3 regions of the Arthrobacter sp. ZBG10 genome follow, and region 2 is predicted to be linked to each of the others. Evidence: riboswitches for the same ligand, from Rfam matches in the RefSeq annotation. Region 2 holds a riboswitch; each other region holds the start of a gene.
What was found. Region 2 has a riboswitch for thiamine pyrophosphate ahead of ACU18_RS13415 (ECF transporter S component). Riboswitches for the same ligand answer to the same signal wherever they lie in the genome.

Region 1 (7,477 bases), on a different contig from region 2:
TGCACCCACCAGGGTCAGGCCATCGGCGCGGCCGCGCACCACCAGGCTGGCCAGGCCCGGCAGCAGGAGCCGCCCGGTCAGGTCGCCGGAGGCGCCAAGGATGAGCAGGGTCCGTACAGTTGTTTGGCTCGTCATTTTGCCAGCATGCCATCATGCGGGCCCGACTTGGTACCCTAGATAGTCGAGTCCCGATCATCCACTGAAAGAAGTTCACGGCGCGTGTTCAATTCACTCTCTGACCGGTTGACAGCAACCTTCAAGAATCTTCGTGGCAAGGGCCGCCTGACTGAGGCTGATGTTGATGCCACAGTCCGCGAGATCCGCCGCGCCCTCCTGGATGCCGACGTCGCTGTATCCGTGGTCCGTGAATTCACCGGCCGGGTACGCGAACGCGCCCTGGGCGCCGAGGTCGCAGCCGCGCTGAACCCCAGCCAGCAGATCGTCAAGATCGTGAACGAGGAATTGGTGGAGATCCTCGGCGGCGAAACCCGCCGGATCCGCCTGGCCAAAAACGGCCCAACCGTCATCATGCTGGCCGGCCTGCAGGGCGCCGGTAAGACCACCCTGGCCGGCAAGCTCTCCAAGTGGCTGAAGGCCCAGGGCCACAGCCCCATCCTGGTGGCCTGTGACCTGCAGCGGCCCAACGCCGTCACCCAGCTCCAGGTGGTGGGCAAGCGGGCCAACGTGCCGGTGTTCGCACCGCACCCGGGTGCCACCTACACCGAGCTCGACCACCCGGCAGGCGATCCTGTTGAGGTTGCCCGGGCCGGTGTCGAGGAAGCCCGCCAGAAGCTGCACGACGTGGTGATTGTGGACACCGCCGGCCGCTTGGGCGTGGATACGGACATGATGGAGCAGGCGCGCCAGATCCGCCGGGCCATCGTCCCCAATGAAGTCCTCTTTGTCATTGACTCCATGATCGGCCAGGATGCCGTGAACACGGCGCTCGCCTTTGATGAAGGCGTCAACTTCACCGGCATTGTGCTGTCCAAGCTCGACGGCGACGCCCGCGGCGGTGCCGCCCTGTCCGTCGCGTCGGTCACCGGCAAGCCCGTGATGTTTGCGTCCACCGGCGAAGGCCTCGACGACTTCGAACTGTTCCACCCCGACCGGATGGCTTCGCGCATCCTGGACATGGGTGATGTGCTCACGCTCATCGAGCAGGCCGAAAAAAACTGGGACAAGGACGAAGCAGCCCGGATGGCGAAGAAATTCGCCGACCAGGAAGACTTCACCCTGGACGACTTCCTCGCCCAGATGCAGCAGATCCGCAACATGGGCTCCATGAAGAAAATGCTCATGATGATGCCGGGTGCGCAAAACATCCGCCAGCAGCTCGAGCAGTTCGACGAGCGCGAGATCGACCGCGTTGAAGCAATCGTCCGGTCCATGACGCCGCACGAGCGCGTGGCCCCCAAGATCATCAACGGCTCCCGCCGGGCCCGCATCGCCCGCGGTTCCGGTGTCCACGTTTCCGAGGTCAACGGCCTGCTGGAGCGTTTCGCCCAGGCGCAGAAGATGATGAAAAAAATGGCCCAGGGCGGCATGCCGGGAATGCCCGGGATGCCTGGCATGCCCGGCGCCGGTGGCGGTGCCCGCAAGAACGCCAAGAACGCGCCCAAGAAGAAAGCCAAGTCCGGCAACCCGGCCAAGGCGGCCCAGGAGCTCAAGGACGCGGCAGCCCGGCGCGCAGCAGGCCCCAAGGCGCTGCCCACCGGGGCTGCCTTCGGCCAGCAGCAGGGGGACTTCGATCCCTCGCAGCTCAACCTGCCCAAGGGCTTCGACAAGTTCCTCGGGAAGTAGCCCAACCAAGTAGCGCCAAGTGCCGTTCTGAACACTCAGGACGACACTTGGCGCTACCCGGTTGGGATGTCGGTACCGTCGAATAGGGTTGGGACATGGTCAAGCAACGGGTGGTGTTCGTGCACGGCGAGGGAAGCTTCGGCGCGGCCGCCTGGCCCCGGCAACACGGCATGGCGCTCACGTACGACGCCTTGTTCCTGCGCCGGCACGGCTACGATCCCGTCGCTGAACCAGTGGAGTCCTCCTTCGGGGCGGACACAGCGGTGATCCTTGAGGCACTGGCCGACGACGGCCGGGGAACCGCCGGCGGGCACGTTGTGGCGCATTCACAAGGGGCAGTGGCGGCCATGATGGCCGCCGTCGAACGGCCGGACCTGGTCCACTCCCTCACGCTGGTGGAGCCGGCCTGCCTGTCGCTGACAGCGGGCCTGCCTGCCACCGCCGCCCACATCAGGCTGATGCAGCCGCTTTTTGATGCCCGGCACCAGCTCAGCGACGAAGACTTCCAGCGTGGGTTTGTCCGCCGCGTGTACGCCACGGACCTCCAGGAGCCCACCTCGCTGGAGGAGAAGCGGTCCGCCCGGCGGCTACGGCTGCAGGTACCCGCGTGGGAAGCGCCGCTGCACATTGTTCCGGGTGTGCCCACCCTGGTGCTGACCGGAGGCTGGGAACCATTGTATGAGGAAATCGCCGGCTACCTCCGGGAAACCGGCGCCCTGCACCGCATTGCTGCGGGCGGGCACCGGCCCCAGGACTCCCCGGACGGCGACCACGCCATCCGGGGATTCATCAGCGACGTCAGCCGTGGAGTGCAGGCCAAAGCATCCTGACCGGCCGCCGGCAGAAGCTGCCTAGCTTCCTGCCGGCATCACCGGCTCCGGCAGGTAAACCTTTCCGCCGGAAGCCAGGAACTCGTTGCTTTTTTCCCGCATGCCGGTGGCCATCTCCGCCAGCGCGGCCTGCGCTTCCGCGGAGCCGTATTCGTCCCGGATGTCCTGGCTGATCCGCATGGAGCAGAACTTGGGCCCGCACATGGAGCAGAAATGCGCTGTTTTGGCCGGTTCCGCGGGCAGGGTCTCGTCGTGGAAGGCCTCCGCCGTGACGGGGTCCAGTGACAGGGCGAACTGGTCCCGCCACCGGAACTCGAACCGTGCCTTGGACAGGGCATCGTCGCGTTCATGCGCTCCCGGGTGGCCTTTCGCCAGGTCAGCGGCGTGTGCGGCGATCTTGTAAGTGATCACGCCCGTTTTGACGTCATCCCGGTTGGGCAGGCCCAGATGCTCCTTCGGTGTGACGTAGCAGAGCATGGCCGTGCCGTACCGGGCGATCTCCGTGGCGCCGATCGCTGAAGTGATGTGGTCATAACCCGGAGCGACATCCGTGACCAGCGGTCCCAGGGTGTAGAAGGGGGCGCCCTTGCACAGCTCCTGCTGGCGTTCCACGTTCTCCCGCACCAGGTGGAAGGGCACGTGGCCCGGGCCTTCAACCATCACCTGCACGTCGTATTCCCAGGCCCGCTGGGTGAGCTCGGCCAGCGTGTCCAGTTCGGCGAACTGGGCGGCGTCGTTGGCGTCGGCAGTGGCACCCGGCCGGAGGCCGTCACCGAGGGAAAACGCGACGTCGTACCGCGCGAATATTTCGCACAGCTCGTCAAAGTGCGTGTAGAGGAAGTTCTCCTGGTGGTGCGCAAGGCACCAGCCGGCCATGATGGAACCACCGCGGGACACGATGCCGGTGACGCGGTTGGCGGTGAGCGGCACGTAGCGGAGCAGGACGCCGGCATGCACCGTCATGTAGTCCACGCCCTGCTCGCATTGCTCAATCACCGTGTCCCGGAAGATCTCCCAGGTCAGGGCGTTGGCTTCGCCGTTGACCTTCTCCAACGCCTGGTAGATGGGCACGGTCCCGATCGGGACCGGGGAGTTCCTGATGATCCACTCCCTCGTGGTGTGGATGTCATCGCCGGTGGACAGGTCCATCACGGTGTCGGCGCCCCACTGGGTGGCCCACTGGAGTTTGTCCACCTCATCGGCGATCGAGCTGGTCACCGCGGAATTGCCGATATTGGCATTGATTTTCACCAGGAACGCCTTGCCGATGATCATCGGCTCGGACTCGGGGTGGTTGATGTTGTTCGGGAGGATGGCGCGGCCGGCGGCGAGTTCGCTGCGCACCAGTTCAACGTCGCAATTTTCGCGCAGGGCCACAAACCGCATTTCCCGGGTGACGATGCCGTTCCGGGCATAATGCATCTGCGTGACGTTCCGCCCGCCGACGGCGCGGCGGGGCACCGGATGCGCACCCTTCCACTCCGCGGAAGCCGCTCCGCGGCGCACCGCGGACCGGCCGTCGTCGAGCAGGTTCCGTTCCCTGCCGCCGTACTCCTCTGTGTCCCCGCGTGCCGCGATCCACTCCGTCCGGAACGGCGCCAGGCCCAGGACCGGATCACTTCCAGGGCCCGCAGTCCGGTAGGTCCGGAACGGGGAGTTTGCGGTACCTCCGGGGGAGGGCTCCAGCGCAATTTCCGTCACCGGAACCCTGATCCCGGCGGCCTGGTCTTCGAGGTAGGCCAGCGAGTGCGAGGCCAACGAACGGGTCTCCGCCCCCGTGCCGTCCCCGGTAGCAGGCAGATTTTGGGCAGGGTTGAACGGTGTTTTGGATGTATTCAAGGAATACTCACTTCCTTCGCCGGCATTACCCGGACAGGTTCGACGGTCGCAGGCTGCGTCAGCCCGATCTCAGCCCCTGCAGGGGCACCCGTGTGGTCACCAAGAAGCTACCACAAGCCCCGACCGGGGGTTGTGTCACACTGCGGTGCTAGCCTGCATGCGTGACCACTAGCCCACATAAGGCCCAGGACGGGCCGCCACAAAAACCGTTTCCGGGCCCCCGGCGGCCGTCCGCTTTTCAAGGTGCGCGACAGTGACCCAGGTACTGGAGTTCAGCGGCCCGGTCCTCACCGGACCGGATACCGTGCGGCACGGCATGTGGTCGGTCGATGGCGTGCTGACGTTCAACCGGCCGCGGCAGGCACCCGGGAAAACCCTCGACGGGTGGGTCCTTCCCGGTTTTGTGGACGCGCACTGCCATCTGGGCCTGGGGCCGGGTGGCGCCGTGGGCCGGGAAGAAGCAGAGCAGCAGGCCCGCACGGACCGGGACGCCGGCACCCTCCTGGTCAGGGATGCGGGCGCACCGCTGGATACCCGCTGGCTGCAGTCAGGACGGGAGTTCCCGGTGCTTATCCGGGCCGGCAGGCACGTGGCCCGCACGCGGCGGTACCTGCGGGGATTCGCCGAGGAAGTGGAGCCGGCTGACCTGGTCCAGGCGGTGCGGAAGCAGGCGCGCGACGGCGACGGCTGGGTCAAGCTTGTGGGCGACTGGATTGACCGGGATGCCGGTGACCTCGCACCCTCCTTTCCTGCCGCCGTCGTCCGTGACGCCATCGCGGCGGCGCACGACGAAGGCGCCCGCGTTACCGCCCACTGTTTTGCAGCGGACACCCTGGACCAGATGCTGGACGGCGGCATCGACTGCATCGAACACGCCACCGGGCTGCAGCCACGGCACCTGCCGCGTTTCGCTGAACAGGGGGTACCCATCGTGCCCACCCTCATCAACATCGCCACCTTTCCTGACATCGCGGCCAGGGCGGAAGCGAAGTTCCCGCGCTACGCCGCACATATGCGCTCACTGTGGGAGCGGCGGGCGGAGCGGGTGCTGGAAGCCTTCGAGTCCGGGGTGCGGATTTTCGCGGGCACCGACGCCGGCAGCGTTATCCGGCACGGCCGGATCACGGACGAGATCCTTGCCCTGCATGGAGCCGGCCTGCCCATGGCCGCAGCACTCGATGCGGCCTGCTGGGCGGCCCGGGACTGGCTGGAAGCGGAAGGCATCCGCGAAGGGGAGCGGGCCGACGTCGTCCTGTGCGCAGGGGACCCGCGCCTCAACCCTCTGGACATCACCCGGCTTTCGCACGTGGTGCTTGGCGGGGAGTTGATTCGCTGAAGCCCTCGCACCTCGCTTGGAATAAATTGAAGCTTCAAGTAATTTTATGAGTGAAGGCCCCCGCACCGAGGGCCCAGCACCAGGAGCACCCAATGACCGCAGCAGCCAGCAGCAGTGACCTTCTTCCCGCCGACCTCACCATGGGCACCGTGATGCTCAAGGTAGGCGACATGAAGGTCATGACCGATTACTACCAGCGCGCGCTCGGCCTGGAGGTGGTGGCCGAGCAGGACGGTGGACTGTACCTGGGCCGGCTGCAGAAGCCGCTGGTTCACCTTGCCCCAGCCCCCGGCCTGAACCTGCCCGGCCGGGGAGAGGCGGGACTCTTCCACACCGCCCTGCTCTTCGAGGACCAGTCGGCGCTGGCCGCGACGGTTGCCTCCGCCGCCCGGTTTGAGCCCCGGTACTTCACCGGCAGCGCCGACCACCTGGTCAGTGAGGCCTTCTACTTCAATGACCCCGAGGGCAACGGCATTGAGCTGTACTGGGACCGGCCGCGGAGCAACTGGTCCTGGAACGGCACCGATGTGGTGATGGACAGCCTGGCCCTTCCCCCGCAGCGCTACCTGGATACGCACCTCACCGAGGAATCCGTGGCAGGCCAGCAGGCCACCGGCGCCGGAGTGGGCCACGTCCACCTCCAGGTGGGCGATGTGCAGTCCGCCCATGACTTCTACGTCGGTGTCCTCGGCTTCGAAAAGACCGCCGGCTGGCACGGCCAGGCGCTCTTTGTCTCCGCCGGCCGCTACCACCACCACATGGCCATGAACGTCTGGAACAGCCGCGGCGCAGGACCCCGCAAGGACACCCTGGGCCTCGGTGAGGTACTGATCCAGGTACCGGCCGGGGACGACGTCGGATCCCTCGCCGACCGCCTCAAGGCGGCCGGCATCGCCGCCCACCACACCGGCGCCGAACTGCGCTTCGAGGATCCGTGGAAGAACAGCATTCGCGTCGCCGCAGCCTGAAGCCCGTGGCGGTGGCCGTGCACTAGGCTGAAACCGAAGGGCCGGGGCTGCGGTACCGCCGCGCCGGGAGGCCGCACCGTCAACGAAAACGAGGGACATTTCCATGGGCTTCACCGAGATCTTCGTGGCCACCCATGACGCAGCGCTGAAACATGCCGGCGTCCTGGATGCAGGCAGCAGCGCACCGGCCGCGAAGGCGGTGCGGATCACGGGAATCAGCGACTTCGAAGTGGAACAGCTCGGTGACCTCGCCGGCACAGCCGTCCACGCCGGCGGTGCCGACTACGAACTGACTATGGTGGACGTTTCCAGCGACTCGCTGCTGGCGGTCCCGCCCGCCATGGTCCGGGCGCTGGCAGACCTGCTCACCTACGAAACCGAGGGTGACGGCGAGGTCCTCGACGACGTTTCCGGGCAGTGGGCCGCCCAGGACGACATGCCGTTCGACGCCGCGAAGGCCAAGGAATACGTGCAGCAGGTCGCCGAACTCGCCGGCTCTGTGGACGACTCCGAGCGCACCGGCCTTTACGTCTGGTCCGCCTGAGCCTTCCGCCGCGGTTCCCCCGGCCTGAGGTCGGGGTGTCAAGTCGAAATCCGGACGCTGATCTGGCACAATGGACAGGTACTCGATCCGCGTGGCCCCTCTCTCCGCGTCCGGATCCTGTCCTTTGAACCTTCAAGTATGGCCCGCCCCACGGGTG
Region 2 (7,477 bases):
CACCACATAGTCGAGCATCACGGTGGCGGACCACCCTGAGGCCAACCACATGGGAACGGCGAATACGGCAACCAGCGGCAGTGACTGGACGAACATCATGGGCCAGTAACGGCAGAATTTCCGGGTGATGGCTTCGAGGTTCCGCTCGGCCATCAGATCGCCGAGGACCCGGTAGATGGGAAGGCATGCCGCCTGGGCCATCCAGGGCACGGTGATGGAGGATGCCAGCACCACGAGCGTCAGGGGCACCCCATCCACGTCAACGGCAGCCATTGTGGGGCTGACCAACGGGTAGACAACGTTGAGCAAAAGAACGGGTGAAAGGTACAGCAGGAGCGCAGAGCCCAACCTTTCAGTCGAGGCAACTGCCCCGCTGTTGGGACCGGCAATGCCTGGCTTGATGATCAGGGCGAGAGCCAGCAGGAACGGGACCGCTGCTGCGGCAAGAACGGGAAAACCGGCGGAGCCGGGAAAAAGCTGCACGGTTGCGGGCACAAGTGCGGACAGCGCCAGTCCCACCACAACGATCAACGACATCTGGCGGGTGTAGGAATCGTGAAATAAGGACTTCAAGATGATCTGGTTCTTTCCTCTGGATCAAGCCCCTGCCCTCGAGCTGCGGGCATGGAAAAGCCCACCGGTCTCTCTCGTCAGCGATTGAGGCGCGGCAGGCGCGATGGGCACTCATGTTGGTGTTGGGTCGGTTGTGCAGGAGAAGGGGAGTCGACGGCGGACTGGGGGGCCGGCCCGGTCTCAGAGGCAGGCTTCCGCCGCCGACTCCGGCTGGTACCGGCCCCACTTGGAAGGCCGGAAATCTACAAATCTAATTCCACGCAAAACTTCACGGAAAAACCCGAGTAGGCAGTACTCTATTTTTTTCCAATGCACTACTTGGTTTCTTGGCAGCGCCGCTGGAATGACCCAACCCAGCGGCCTCCGCTGGTAAACCATTGCGTCCGGTTCGGGCAACAAGAAACATTCAATCAACCACTCCTCAGAAACTACTTTGAGAAAGATCAAGATCTGATCAATGCTCGAAAAGATTCTCAGGAATTCCTCAGTATTATCCAAGGCCAGTTGCTGAGGACCTGTTCGCCCACGTCAGTAGCTGATGGCCTGCTGTTTGCCGCGCCGTGACGCTGTTCACAAATGGCCGACGCGCATTATCGTCGACCCCATTCACAACCCTGGGTAATGTGATGCGGATCGCACGCCGTAAGCTTTTGTCCGTATCAAATGCCGGCACCCTGCCGGGCCTGGAAATTGACGGAGAATATCATCAAAGATACCCCTGGAGTCCGCATCAAAAAGGGACCTGATCCCAAGGCTGGTGTTTGCCTGAATTTCCCACTGAGCCATCCGCGGGGTTGGCGGTGCCGAATCCACAGGTAATGCATAAAGCCCGGGCCGGCTGTGCGTGCCGGGACAGTTACTACATGGAAGGAAGCAGTTGTGGAGCGCGGTGTAGCAGTAGTGATCGAAGACGACAACGACGTAAGGGCTGCGCTTGCTGCGATTTTCCGGCAGGCAGGGTTCGCCGTGCACCAGGCGTCATCGGGTGCTGAAGGACTGGACCAGGTACGGACGCACAACCCTGACATCGTGACCCTTGACATCGGCCTGCCGGACTTTGATGGGCTTGAAGCGTCCCGGCGCATCAGGACCTTCAGTGACGCTTACGTGGTGATCATCAGTGGGCGTGCAGACGAGGCGGATGCGTTGCTTGGCTTTGAGGCGGGCGCTGACGATTACATCGTCAAACCCTTCCGTGCCCGGGAACTTCGGGCCCGCATCAAGGCGATGCTCCGCAGGCCGCGGGCCTCCAGCCCGGGTGGGGCGGGCAGCAGCCAAGGGGGCGCCGCTGCGGGTTCCGGTGACGGGACTTTCACGCGGGAGGCGACGTATGACAGTTTCGACTACGTCCACAAGGGCCTGGCTTTGCACGAGGGAACCCGGCAGGCTGCCGTGGACGGCGTACCCGTCGCCCTGACGCGGAGCCAGTTCGACATCCTCCTGGTGCTGATGAAAAAGCGGCGGACCATCCAGGCGAAGGCCGACCTGGTGCGCTACCTTCGCCATGACAGCTACGACGGCTCCTTTGTGGGCGCCACGGAGGAACGCGCGGTGGAGGTCCACGTCAGCAACCTCCGTAAACGTCTCGGGGAAAACCCCAGGAAGCCGCGGTGGGTGGAGACGGTGCACGGTGTGGGCTACCGCCTCACGCCGCCGGTGCCGCGCCGGCAGGGCAGGCAACAGGACTGAATGCTGAACCCGCCGCTTTTCAGCTGCCCTGGGCCGGGCTGAGGACTTCGCGCAGGGCTTCGACCACCAGGTTGTGGTCCTGGACCTGCGGGAGGCCGGACACCGTGACGGTGGCGACGGCCCCAACGCCGGCCACGTACAAGGGGAATGACCCGCCGTGGGCTGCGTAGCGGGACTGGTCGAACCAGGCGTTGTCCTCGATCCGGCCGCCGTTCCGCCGGCCCCGAAGGCCCACCAGCAGGGACGGCACCTCGTAGCGGGCCGCTGTGGCCTTCTTCGCCCGGATCCATTGCTCGTTGTCCGGAGTGGCGCCGGGAAGCGCCACGTGGAAGAGCACCTGCTCACTCCTGGAAATATCAATGGCAATGGGCAGGCTCCGCTCCTTTCCCAGCTCCACCAACAGCAACCCGAGGTTCAGGGCGTCATCCAGCGAAAAGCCGGGAAACTGCAGTTCCCTGGTCTCGGCTTCGATCCTGGCAATGAAGGCCTCCAGCGAACCCTCAGGCTGGGCATCGGCGGAGTCCGGATCGAAGTCGGTCACAAGCGGTGAATTGGCGGTCATGGCCCACAATCTACCCCGCCCAGGTGTAAACTGGGCAGGCCCAACAGGGCAGCTTTAACCAACCACTGAAACATTCAACGACAGGGGAGCGCAGCCGTCGGGCGTCACTGGCATTTGCCAGGATCCGCAGGTGGGCGCTGAGAGTGCGGACAGCCGCAGACCCTCGAACCTGATCCGGTTAGTACCGGCGCAAGGGAGTCGAGTTCTCGAAGTGCGCGGAAAATGGCGGCAGCAACCGCCACCCGTGTCCACTTTCCCCTCCTGTTACCCAGGAGGACCACCATGAGCACTGCAGCAATCAAGAAGACCACCAGCAGGTCCTGGCGCGTCGTGGACATCGTCGTCGCGGCCCTGATCGCGATCGCCGGCGGCATCATTTTCTGGGCCTGGTCCCAGGGTGCCGCGGCCGTTTCCGCGCCGATGAACGCCGTCTATCCGCCCCTGACCGGCCTCCTGGCCGGCGGCTGGATGATCCCGGCCGTCCTGGGCATGCTGATCATCCGGAAACCAGGTGCCGCGCTTTTCTGCGAAACCATCGCCGCGACGGGTGAGCTGTTTATGGGCTCGCAGTACGGCGCGTCGGTGCTGTTTTCCGGGTTCGTCCAGGGCCTGGGCGCCGAGATCATTTTCGCCATCTTCGTCTACCGGAAGTTCAACCTTCCTGTCTCCCTGCTGGCCGGCGCGGGTGCCGGACTCTTCTGCGGCCTGAACGATTCGTTCGCGCCGTGGGGCTGGAACATTGCCTATTCGGGCGGCGACAAACTCGCCTACATCGTCTTCACCGCCATCTCCGGCGCAGTCATCGCCGGCGCCCTCTCCTGGATCGCCACCCGCGGCCTGGCCAGGACCGGCGTGCTGGCTTCCTTCGCCTCCCGGAAGGCCGCATCGGAGCCTGCCTTCTCCTGATGCCTGCACCTTCCCAGCACGGCAGCCCGGCGGTCCGGCCCGCAGCGGTCAGTGCCCACGGGTGGGGCTGGCGCCATGCCGGCCGTACCAGGCCCGCCGTCCACGCCCTTGACCTGGATATCCGGCCCGGCGAGCGGGTCCTCCTTTTGGGCCCCTCCGGAGCCGGTAAGTCCACGCTGCTCCACGCCCTCGCAGGGGTGCTGGGGGATGCGGACGACGACGGCGAAGCGGCGGAGTCGGACGAGTCCGGTTCGCTGCTGGTGGACGGCGCCCCGCCCAGGTCCCGGCGCGGGCGCGCCGGCCTGATGCAGCAGGACCCGGAAACGCAGGTGGTCCTTTCCCGGGTGGGCGACGACGTTGCTTTCGGCGCCGAAAACCTTGCGGTGCCCCGCGACGACATCTGGACCCGTGTGCACGAGGCGCTGGCCGACGTCGGGCTTTCCCACCTTTCGCTGGACCACCCGACGTCGGCCCTCTCCGGCGGGCAGAAGCAGCGCCTGGCGCTGGCGGGAATCCTTGCCATGCGGCCCGGCCTGATCCTGCTGGATGAGCCAACGGCGAACCTGGACCCGGCCGGGGTGCTGGAGGTCCGCGACGCCGTGGCCAGGTGCCTCGACAAAACGGGGGCCACCCTGGTGGTGGTGGAGCACCGCGTGGGCGTGTGGAAGGACCTGGTGGACCGGATTGTGGTGCTCCAACCGGGATCAGCGTCGGACCCGGCCGTGCTCCTGGACGGGCCACCGGATACCGTGCTGGAAGGCGCCAGGGAGATGCTGAAAACCGCCGGTGTCTGGGTCCCGGGGTATGCCCCCGCCACGCGCCACCGCACGGCGGGATCCCCGGCCGACGGCGACCTGCTCCTGGCCGCGGACAATCTGGCGGTGTCCCGTGAACGGCCCCGCCGCAGCAGGTTCCGCAAAATTCCGCCGGTTCCCGTCCAGGAAGGGATCGCCGCGCAGGTAATTTCCGGGCAGGCGCTGGCCATCACGGGTCCCAACGGTGCCGGAAAATCCACCTTCGCCCTGACGCTGGGCGGATTACTGGCTCCGGTGACCGGGACCGTCGAGGCCGCTGCCACTCTTGGCCAGGGCGCCGGACCGGATCCCTACCGCTGGAAGGCCGAGCAGTTAATCGAGCGGATCGGCACGGTGTTCCAGGAGCCTGAACATCAGTTCGTCACCGGCCGGGTGCTGGACGAACTGCAGTTCGGTCCCAGACACTTGGGCCATGGCGCGGAACGGGTGGATGAGCTGCTGGAAAGGCTTCGGCTGACCGGTTTGGTGGACGCGAATCCCTACACACTCTCAGGTGGCGAGAAGCGGCGGCTTTCCGTGGCCACCGTCCTGGCCGCGAGTCCCAGGGTCCTGATCCTGGACGAGCCCACGTTCGGGCAGGACGCCAACACCTGGGCCGAGCTGGCATCGTTCCTCAACGAACTCCTGGACACCGGCACCGCCGTGGTCTCGGTGACGCATGATGCCGAATTCACTGCCGCCCTGGGCGGGGCCGAGCTGCGACTGTCAGCTCCGGAGCGGGTGGCGCCATGAGGCAGGAGCTGAACCTTTCCGGCGGAACCGCCGTGCTGGCCCGCGCCAACCCGCTGAGCAAATTTGCCGCCGTTTTCCTGGTCACGCTGGTTTTGGCGTTGTCCATCGACTGGGTTTCCGCGTCCGTTGCGCTCGCCTGCGAACTGCTGCTGTTCCCTCTCGCGGGGCTCACGCTGACGCTGCTGTGGCAGCGTGGCTGGCCGTTGATCCTGGCGGCGGCCGTCGGCGGCTGGAGTACCTCCATCCTGGCAGCGGACAGCGGAAGGACGCTGATCGACGTCGGGATCTGGACCATGAGCGAGGGCTCGCTGGAAACCGGCGCCGGATTCCTGCTCCGCGGCCTGGCCATCGCCCTTCCCGCCGTGCTGCTGATGAGCTGTACCGATCCCACTGACCTGGCCGACGCGCTGGCCCAGAAGGCCCGGCTGCCGCACCGGTTTGTCCTGGGGACGCTCGCGGCAATGCGGCTCGTGGGGCTGATGGCGGAGGAATGGCAGACCATCGGGATGGCGCGCCGGGCCCGCGGCGTGGGTTCGCGCGGCAGTGTGGGCCAGCGGATCAAGGCCACGCTGGGCCAAAGCTTCGGCCTCCTGGTGCAGGCGATCCGGCGGGCCTCCAGGCTCGCCGTGACCATGGAAGCGAGGGGTTTCGGCGGCGGCGAACGGACCTGGGCCCGTGAGTCCACCTTTAGCGCGCTCGATGTGTGGGTGGTTGCCGGTGGTGCCCTGATCTCCGGCCTTGCCGTCACTGCTGCCGTGTCGGCCGGAACGTGGAACATGGTGTGGCTGGGGCAATAGGTCCTCATCCTGTTGGCAAAACCATTGATCTTCCCGAAACACACTGATAGTTTCGGGAAATCGGTTTCTCAACAAAGGTGGATACCCAATGGCGCGTAAAAACATCCGTGGAACCCGGAAGATTATTGCAGTGGCAACAGCCCTAAGCCTTTTGGGCTTCGCCGTTGCCTGCTCCACTGATTCGTCCGGCGAATCAGGCTCAGGGCAGCAGGAGATCCGGTTCGCCTGGTGGGGAAACGCCACCCGCGCGGACCTGACCAGCAAGGCCATCGCCGCCTTCGAGGCACAGAACCCCGATATCAAGGTCAAGCCCGAGTATGGCGACATTTCGGGCTACTTCGACAAGCTCGCCACGCAGGTCGCGGCCAATGACGCCCCGGATGTGATCACCATGGGCGGCGCCTACCCCGCCGAGTACGCCAACCGCGGGGCCCTGCTTGACTTGTCCTCGGTGGGCGACGCCCTGGACCTGTCCGGCATCGACCAGGGCGCCCTGCAGAACGGGCAGGTGGATGGCAAGCAGTACGGCATCTCCACCGGCGCCAACGCGCTGGCCATCGTGGCCAACCCGGCCGTCTTCGAGGCCGCCGGCGTTCCCATGCCTGACGACGGGACGTGGACCTGGGAGGATTTTGCCCGGATTGCCGCAGACGTGACCGCCAAAAGCCCCAAGGGCACCTACGGGACTGCCACTGTCCTGACCCACGACTCGCTGGACGCCTTCGCACGGCAGCGCGGCCAATCGCTGTACACCAAGGACGGCGCGCTGGGCCTCGAGGAAGGCACGGTCCGGGACTACTTCGACTATTCCCTGGAACTGAGCCAATCGGGGGCCGCGCCCGGTGCGTCCGAAACGGTGGAAAAGCTCAACGTCAGTACCGAGCAGACCCTGATGGGGACCGGCCAGGCCGCCATGATGCTGACCTGGTCAAACTCGCTGACGGCCCTGAGCAAGGCCTCCGGTGCCCCGCTGGAGCTGCTTAAGCTGCCCGGCGAAATCCCCACCCACGGCATCTGGCTGCAGTCCTCCCAGTTCTACACGGTCTCGGCGCGGAGCAAGCATACGGAGGCGGCGGCCAAGCTGATCGATTTCCTGGTCAACAATGAGGAAGCGGCGCGGGTGGTCCAAAGTGACCGTGGTGTGCCCAGCAATGCCGACATGCGTACCGCCATCGGTGACCTGTTGACCCCCCAGGGCAAGGCCGAGGCGGCCTACGTGGACGAGATCGGAAAGCAGGATTTTGCCCCCACCTTCATCGGACCCACCGGCTCCACGGCCGTGGCTGAAATTACGGCACGTATCAACACCGAGGTGCTTTTCGAGCGGCTGACACCCGAAAAGGCGGCAGGCCAGTGGCTGAGCGAGAGCAAGGCTGCCATCGGGAAATAGGTGCCAGCGATTG
Region 3 (7,477 bases), on a different contig from region 2:
AATCCAGATCGCGGTCCTCGAGGACGGTGTCCTGGCCGAGCACTTTGTGTCCAAGACCCAGCAGGATTCCCTGATCGGCAACGTCTACCTGGGCAAGGTCCAGAACGTCCTGCCCTCCATGGAAGCCGCTTTTGTGGACATCGGCCGCGGCCGCAATGCCGTCCTGTACGCCGGCGAGGTCAACTGGGACGCCGTCAACCTTGAAGGCAAGCAGCGCCGCATCGAGAACGCCCTCAAGTCCGGCGACACCGTCCTGGTCCAGGTGACCAAGGACCCCGTGGGCCACAAGGGTGCCCGCCTCACCAGCCAGATCTCCCTGCCGGGCCGTTACCTGGTGTACGTGCCCGGCGGTTCCATGACCGGTATCTCCCGCAAGCTGCCCGACGTCGAACGCAACCGCCTCAAGCGGATCCTTAAGGACCGACTGCCGGAGCACGCCGGTGTCATCGTCCGCACCGCAGCCGAAGGTGCCTCCGAGGAGGAGCTGACGCACGACATCAACCGGCTGCGCGCCCAGTGGGAAGGCATCGAAAGCCAGTCCACCTCCACCAAGATCCTCGCCCCGGAACTGCTGTACGGCGAACCGGACCTCACCATCAAGGTGGTCCGCGACGTTTTCAACGAGGACTTCTCCAAGCTGATCGTCTCCGGCGAGGAAGCCTGGGACACCATCGAGGCGTACGTGACCTACGTTGCCCCGGACCTGGTGGGCCGGTTGGAAAAGTGGACCAAGGACCAGGACATCTTCGCTGCCTGGCGCATCGACGAGCAGATCCACAAGGCCCTGGAGCGCAAGGTTTTCCTGCCCTCCGGCGGTTCCCTGGTGATCGACCGCACCGAAGCCATGACCGTGGTGGACGTCAACACCGGCAAGTTCACCGGCAGCGGCGGCAACCTCGAAGAGACCGTCACGAAGAACAACCTGGAAGCTGCCGAGGAAGTGGTCCGCCAGCTCCGGCTCCGTGACATCGGCGGCATCATCGTCATCGACTTCATCGACATGGTCCTGGAATCCAACCGTGACCTGGTGCTGCGCCGCATGGTGGAATGCCTGGGCCGGGACCGGACCAAGCACCAAGTGGCCGAAGTGACCTCGCTGGGCCTGGTCCAGATGACCCGCAAACGCATGGGCACCGGGCTCCTGGAAGTCTTCGGCGAGCAGTGCGAGGCCTGCGCCGGGCGCGGTGTGGTCACCCACGACGACCCGGTGGAGCACCGCCGCGCCACGATTGTGGCAGCCGAGCACCACGTCCAGCGCGCCGACACCCGGCAGGAACACCGTCCCAACGATTTCCGCAGCCCGGAGCCCCGCCCCGAACGCGTTGACAACAACCAGCAGGGCACACGCCCGGAGCGCAAGCGCCGCCGCGGCCGTGGCGGCCAGCAACCCGAGCTGGCGCCGGCAGCCCCGGTCCAGGCGCACACCGTGCACCCGGAACCCGTGGACCCGGAGCGGCACGCCAAGGCTGAAGCCACCCGGCTGGCCCTGGCGAACATCGCAGCAGCCGCGCACGCCGCGCACCTGCACGACGACGAAATCGCCGCCGCCAGGCAGGTACCTGCCACGCCCGTGGACGCCGGTTCGCACGACGCCGACGCTCCCGCACGCCCCGGGGCGGTGCTGACCTTCGGGGGAGAGGAAGTTGTCCTTCCGTTTGTTGAGCACGCCGGTGACCAGCAGTCGCAGCCGGCGCTCACGCTGGACCGCCTGGCCGAAGCCTTCGCGCACCTCGGCGAACCGGTGACGGCACCTGCAGCTGCTCCCGCAGCGGTAGCACCCGTTGCAGCTGCGCCGGATGCAGTCCCCGTTGCTGCGCCCGCCGCAGCCCCGGAAAAGGACTACTCGGACCACACGCTGGAGCAGTCAACGCAGCGCCGGCCGCGCCGCAACCGCAGTGCCAGCCGTGCCCAGGGCGCAGCCAACGAAACCTCGGTGCAGCAGCACCAGAGTGCGCCGTCGGCTACCCCTGCGCACACCCATTCCGCAAAGGCGCCGGAGCCCGCGGCGGCTGCCGCCGCCAAGGCACCGGCCGCTGCACCCATCATCCTGGGTGTGGGCGTTCCGGCGTCGGAGCTCTAGGCACCAGGGGCACTGCCCCACCTGCATCGGAGGCCGGGAACCGCACATCAGTGCCGGTTCCGGGCCTCCGGCGTTTTAAGACAGGCAGCGACTTTCCCGCACCGGTGGTGGAACAGCTAGGCTGGGGACCGACACGGGGTGCCGCGCACAGGGCCGGCTGAGATCCACACCCGTTGAACCTGTCCGGTTAGCACCGGCGAAGGGATGTCTCTTGTCTTCGACCCTTACTGCGCCTGGCGCAGCCACACCTGATGCTGCCACCACGCCTGCTGCGGACACCTCGGAAGCCATTCGCCGGGACATTCCCCGGGTGCTCTCCATCGCCGGTTCCGACCCGTCCGGTGGGGCAGGGGTGCAGGCGGACCTTAAAAGCATCGCCGCGCACGGTGGCTATGGAATGGCCGCCATTACGGCCCTCACGGCGCAAAACACCCTGGGGGTGCAGGCTGTCCACATCCCGCCGGCGGACCTCCTGGCCCGGCAGCTTGAAGCTGTCAGCTCGGACATCACCATCGACGCCGTCAAAATCGGCATGCTGGGCGATGCTGACTCCATCCGCACCGTCCGCACCTGGCTCGAGGAGGTGCGGCCCGCCGTTGTGGTCCTTGATCCCGTTATGGTGGCCACCAGCGGCGACAGGCTGCTGCAGGCTCCGGCGGAGACAGCGCTGCGGGAACTGCTGCCGCTGGCGCACCTGATCACCCCCAACCTGGCCGAACTTGCTGTCCTGGTGGACGGCGACGTCCAACAGACCTGGGCGGGGGCACTGGACCAGGGAAGGCTCCTGGCCCTCGCCACCGGGGCCACCATCCTGGTCAAAGGCGGCCACCTGCAGGGCCCGGGCTGCCCTGACGCGCTGGTGAACACGGCGGGCCTGCTTGGCCCCGAGGTGGTGGAAGTGCCGGGCGCGAGGGTGGATACCCGGAACAGCCACGGCACCGGGTGCTCGCTGTCCTCTGCCATGGCCACGGTGCAGGCGCGGCTGGGGGACTGGGAAGCCGCGCTGCGCGAAGTGAAGCCGTGGCTGGCCGGTGCCCTTTCGGCGTCGGACCGGCTGGGTGTCGGCGCCGGCAACGGACCGGTCCACCACTTCCACCACCTCACGGCCGTCCCGGCGCCCGGCCGGTTCGAGGCGCTGCTGTGGAAGGAAGCTGCCGCGGACCTGGCAGCCATCTACGAACTGCCGTTCATCCAGGGTCTGGTCTCCGGCACGCTCCCGGAGCGTGAGTTCGCTTACTACCTCTCCCAGGATGCCCTGTACCTTAACGGCTACTCGCGGGTCCTGGCCCGCGCCAGCGCCTTGGCACCCACCGAAGCCGAACAGCTGTTCTGGGCGGGCTCCGCGCAGCAATGCCTTGAGGTCGAGTCGGAGCTGCACCGGACCTGGCTGGCGTCGCGGACCACCCAGCCGGACCTTGGCCCCGTCACCAAGTCCTACGTCGACCACCTGGCCGCGGCCTCGGCGTCGGGCGGTTACGCGGTGCTGGCCGCCGCGGTCCTGCCGTGCTTCTGGCTCTACGCGGAAGTCGGCCGGACGCTCCATGCACAGTTCGTCGCGGCGGGGGAGCCGGCGGGGCACCCCTACGCGGCCTGGCTGCGGACGTACGCCGACGAGGACTTTGCTGCGGCAACCAGGCGGGCGGTCGGCATTGTTGATGAAGCCGCCCGCAACTCCTCCGAAGCCGGGCGGGCAGCCATGGTGGACGCCTTCCGGCACTCCTGCCGGCTTGAAGTGGAATTCTTCGACGCGCCGCGGCTGCACTCCTGAACGCGGGCCGGCTCCGGTACCGGTACTATGGTGGGGCACGGTACCGCGCCGGTACATGCCTGTGGTTGCTATCACAGGCGACCCGCCGCTGCCAGCCTCATTTGCAGCCGACGACGGAATTAGCGTATTCTTGATCTTCGGTGCTTACGCCAACACTTGGGTTATGACCCCACGGCGTTGAGGCACAGCGAGAAACCAGCCATTTACGAGTTGGATTCCGCACGCAAATTTAGTAATAAACGTCGAGAGAAGTGAGTTCCCAAGTGGTGTACGCGATTGTCCGCGCAGGCGGCCGGCAAGAGAAGGTTTCCGTTGGAGACTTCGTTACCCTGAACCGCGTCGCCGGTGGAGCTGGCAGCACCATTGAGCTGCCCGCGCTGCTCCTGGTGGATGGTGACAAGATCACCACCGCTGCTGCTGACCTGGCCAAGGTGACCGTAACGGCTGAGATCCTTCAGGACCTCCGTGGTCCGAAGATTGTCATCCAGAAGTTCAAGAACAAGACCGGGTACAAGAAGCGCCAGGGTCACCGTCAGGAACTGACCAAGGTCAAGATCACTGGCATCAAGTAACCACCCGGTTACCGTTTCGGTTTTTCAGCAGATTCCCCAGAATTTAGAGGCAGGCATTTCAGATGGCACATAAAAAGGGCGCGAGCTCCACTCGCAACGGCCGTGATTCAAACGCTCAGTACCTGGGCGTCAAGCGCTTCGGTGGCCAGGTTGTTTCGGCCGGCGAGATCATCGTCCGCCAGCGCGGCACCCACTTCCACCCGGGTGCCGGCGTAGGCCGCGGCGGCGACGACACCTTGTTCGCGCTGACCCCGGGAGCCGTTGAATTCGGCACCCGCCGCGGTCGTCGCGTCGTCAACATCGTTGCTGCTGCAGCTGCAGAGTAACACCAAGTTCTGAAGCGGTGGAGCGGGCCTGATGGTCCGCTCCACTGTTCTTTTAACCGCATTACAATCGTTTTGGCGCCCACAGGCTGCCAGGAAACAGCACTGAGGAGATCCACGTGGCCAGCTTTGTAGACCGGGTAGTACTGCACGTATCCGGCGGTACCGGCGGCCACGGGTGTGTTTCCGTCCACCGCGAGAAGTTCAAGCCCCTGGGCGGGCCCGACGGCGGCAACGGCGGCGACGGCGGCAACGTCATCCTCCGCGTCGACCACCAGACCACGACGCTGCTGGACTACCACCACGCACCGCACCGGCACGCCACCAACGGTGGACCCGGCATGGGCGACTGGCGCGGCGGCAAAAACGGCGAAACCCTGATCCTCCCCGTTCCCGACGGCACCGTGGTCAAGTCCAAGGACGGCACCGTCCTGGCCGACCTCGTTGGCGAAGGAACCGAATACGTTGCCGCCGCAGGCGGCCTGGGCGGCCTGGGCAACGCAGCCCTGTCCTCCCAGAAACGCCGCGCACCGGGCTTCGCCCTGCTCGGCATTGAAGGCGAATCCAGCGACGTTGTCCTGGAACTGAAATCCATTGCCGATATCGCCTTGGTGGGCTTCCCGTCCGCCGGCAAGTCCAGCCTCATCGCCGCGATGTCAGCCGCCCGGCCCAAGATCGCCGACTACCCGTTCACCACCCTGATCCCCAACCTCGGTGTGGTCCAGGCCGGCGAAGTCCGCTTCACCATCGCCGACGTTCCCGGCCTGATCGAAGGCGCGTCCGAAGGCAAGGGCCTTGGCCACCACTTCCTGCGCCACGTGGAGCGTTGCGCTGCCCTGGTGCACGTCCTGGACTGCGGCACCCTCGAATCGGACCGCGACCCGCTCTCCGACCTCGCCGTCATCGAAGCCGAGCTCGAAAAGTACGCTGTGGACATGAGCTACGCCGGCCAGGACGGCGAAGTTGTGCCCCTGAACCACCGTCCCCGGCTGGTGGCACTGAACAAGGTGGACCTCCCCGACGGCAAGGACATGGCCGAATTCGTCCGCCCCGAGCTGGAATCCCGCGGCTACCGCGTCTTCGAAATCTCCGCCACGAGCCACGAGGGCCTGCGCCAGCTGGGCTTCGCCATGGCTGAGATCGTCAAGGCCGCCCGCGACTCGCTGGCCGCTGCACCGCCCAAGGTGCAGCCGCCCGTGCTCCGCCCCCGGGCCGTCAACGAATCCGGCTTCAAGATCCGTCGGGAGGAAAAGGCCCTGGAGCCGCTGTTCCGCGTCATTGGCGACAAGCCGGTGCGCTGGGTCAAGCAGACCGACTTCACCAACGAAGAAGCCATCGGCTACCTCGCGGACCGGCTGGCCAAGCTGGGCGTCGAAACCGAACTGTTCAAGCAGGGCGCCAAGCCCGGCGACATGGTGGTCATCGGCGAGGACGACGGCGTTGTCTTCGACTGGGAACCCACCATGATGGCCGGCGCGGAACTCCTGGCCTCCCCGCGCGGCACCGACGTCCGCTTCGCCGACATCGGCGACCGCCCCACCCGCGGCCAGAAGCGCGACGAGCAGCAGGAACGCAAGGACGCCAGGGCCGCCACCAGGGCCGAACTCGAGGCCGAGCGCAAGGCCGGCATCTGGACCGAGTCCGTGAGCAGCCGCCGCGTAGCGAAGCCCCTCAAGGAGAGTGGACTGGGCGCAGACGATGACCAGTAGCGCCCTGCCCGGCGCGGCCCTGGACCGAAGTGTCTTCGCCCAGGCCCGCCGGATCGTGGTCAAGGTGGGTTCCTCGTCGCTCACCAGCATCAAAGGCGGCATCTCCGAGCAGTCCCTGACGGCCCTCGCTGACGCCCTGGCCGCCAAGCGCAATGCAGGCACCGAGATCATCCTGGTCTCCTCCGGCGCCATCGCGGCGGGCCTGGCGCCCCTTGGCCTGGCCAAACGCCCCCGAGACCTGGCCACCCAGCAGGCCGCGGCAAGCGTAGGCCAGGGCCTGCTGATGGCACGCTACACCCAGGCCTTCGGCGCCCACGGCGTCACTGTCAGCCAGGTGCTGCTGACCGCAGAGGACCTGATGCGGCGCAGCCAGCACACCAACGCCTTCCGCGCCCTGAACCGGCTGCTGAACCTCGGCGTGGTGCCGGTGGTCAACGAAAATGACACCGTCGCCACCCACGAGATCCGGTTCGGTGACAATGACCGCCTCGCCGCCCTCGTGGCGCACCTGGTCCGTGCGGACGCGCTGGTCCTGCTGTCCGACGTCGACTCCCTCTATGACGGGCCGCCCGCCCAGGGTGCCACCCGGATTCCCCTGGTCACCGGTCCGCGCGACCTCGAGGCAGTGTCGATCGGCAAAGCCGGCAAGGCCGGGGTGGGAACCGGCGGGATGCTCACCAAGGTGGAGGCCGCCAGCATGGCTGCCGGCTCCGGGATCCACACCCTGGTGACCTCCACACCTAACGCCGCCGCTGCGCTGCGCGGCGAGGACGTTGGCACCTGGTTCACCGTGAACGGCGCGCGCAAACCCGTCAGGCTGCTGTGGCTGGCCCATGTGGCCTCCGTCCAGGGCCGCCTGGTCCTCGACGACGGCGCCGTCCAGGCCGTCCGCCACCGCCACACCTCCCTGCTGCCGGCCGGCATCTCGGCTGTGCAGGGCGACTTCGAGGCCGGCGATGCCGTGGAGATCGCCGGTGCCGACGGCGTCGTCGTGGCCCGCGGCCTGGTGAACTACTCGGCCGTTG

Region 1: another riboswitch for thiamine pyrophosphate. It lies ahead of thiC (phosphomethylpyrimidine synthase ThiC); the one in region 2 lies ahead of ACU18_RS13415 (ECF transporter S component).
Region 3: another riboswitch for thiamine pyrophosphate. It lies ahead of thiD (bifunctional hydroxymethylpyrimidine kinase/phosphomethylpyrimidine kinase); the one in region 2 lies ahead of ACU18_RS13415 (ECF transporter S component).

The regions. Positions count from the first base shown of each region.
Region 1 covers NZ_LFQH01000067.1:6,322-13,798, forward strand. The annotation lists gene ACU18_RS15805 (glucose-6-phosphate dehydrogenase) at 1-135, opposite strand, end outside; gene ffh (signal recognition particle protein) at 220-1,803, shown strand; gene ACU18_RS15815 (alpha/beta fold hydrolase) at 1,899-2,633, shown strand; gene thiC (phosphomethylpyrimidine synthase ThiC) at 2,655-4,472, opposite strand; TPP riboswitch at 4,467-4,574, opposite strand; gene ACU18_RS15825 (amidohydrolase family protein) at 4,726-5,808, shown strand; gene ACU18_RS15830 (VOC family protein) at 5,901-6,776, shown strand; gene ACU18_RS15835 (hypothetical protein) at 6,880-7,320, shown strand.
Region 2 covers NZ_LFQH01000053.1:7,239-14,715, forward strand. The annotation lists gene ACU18_RS13400 (hypothetical protein) at 1-573, opposite strand, end outside; gene ACU18_RS13405 (response regulator transcription factor) at 1,453-2,262, shown strand; gene ACU18_RS13410 (heme-degrading domain-containing protein) at 2,282-2,824, opposite strand; TPP riboswitch at 2,897-3,038, shown strand; gene ACU18_RS13415 (ECF transporter S component) at 3,107-3,730, shown strand; gene ACU18_RS13420 (ABC transporter ATP-binding protein) at 3,730-5,277, shown strand; gene ACU18_RS13425 (energy-coupling factor transporter transmembrane component T family protein) at 5,274-6,074, shown strand; gene ACU18_RS13430 (ABC transporter substrate-binding protein) at 6,163-7,464, shown strand.
Region 3 covers NZ_LFQH01000059.1:4,969-12,445, reverse strand. The annotation lists gene ACU18_RS14570 (Rne/Rng family ribonuclease) at 1-2,080, shown strand, start outside; TPP riboswitch at 2,205-2,302, shown strand; gene thiD (bifunctional hydroxymethylpyrimidine kinase/phosphomethylpyrimidine kinase) at 2,370-3,848, shown strand; gene rplU (50S ribosomal protein L21) at 4,112-4,420, shown strand; gene rpmA (50S ribosomal protein L27) at 4,483-4,746, shown strand; gene obgE (GTPase ObgE) at 4,863-6,452, shown strand; gene proB (glutamate 5-kinase) at 6,442-7,477, shown strand, end outside.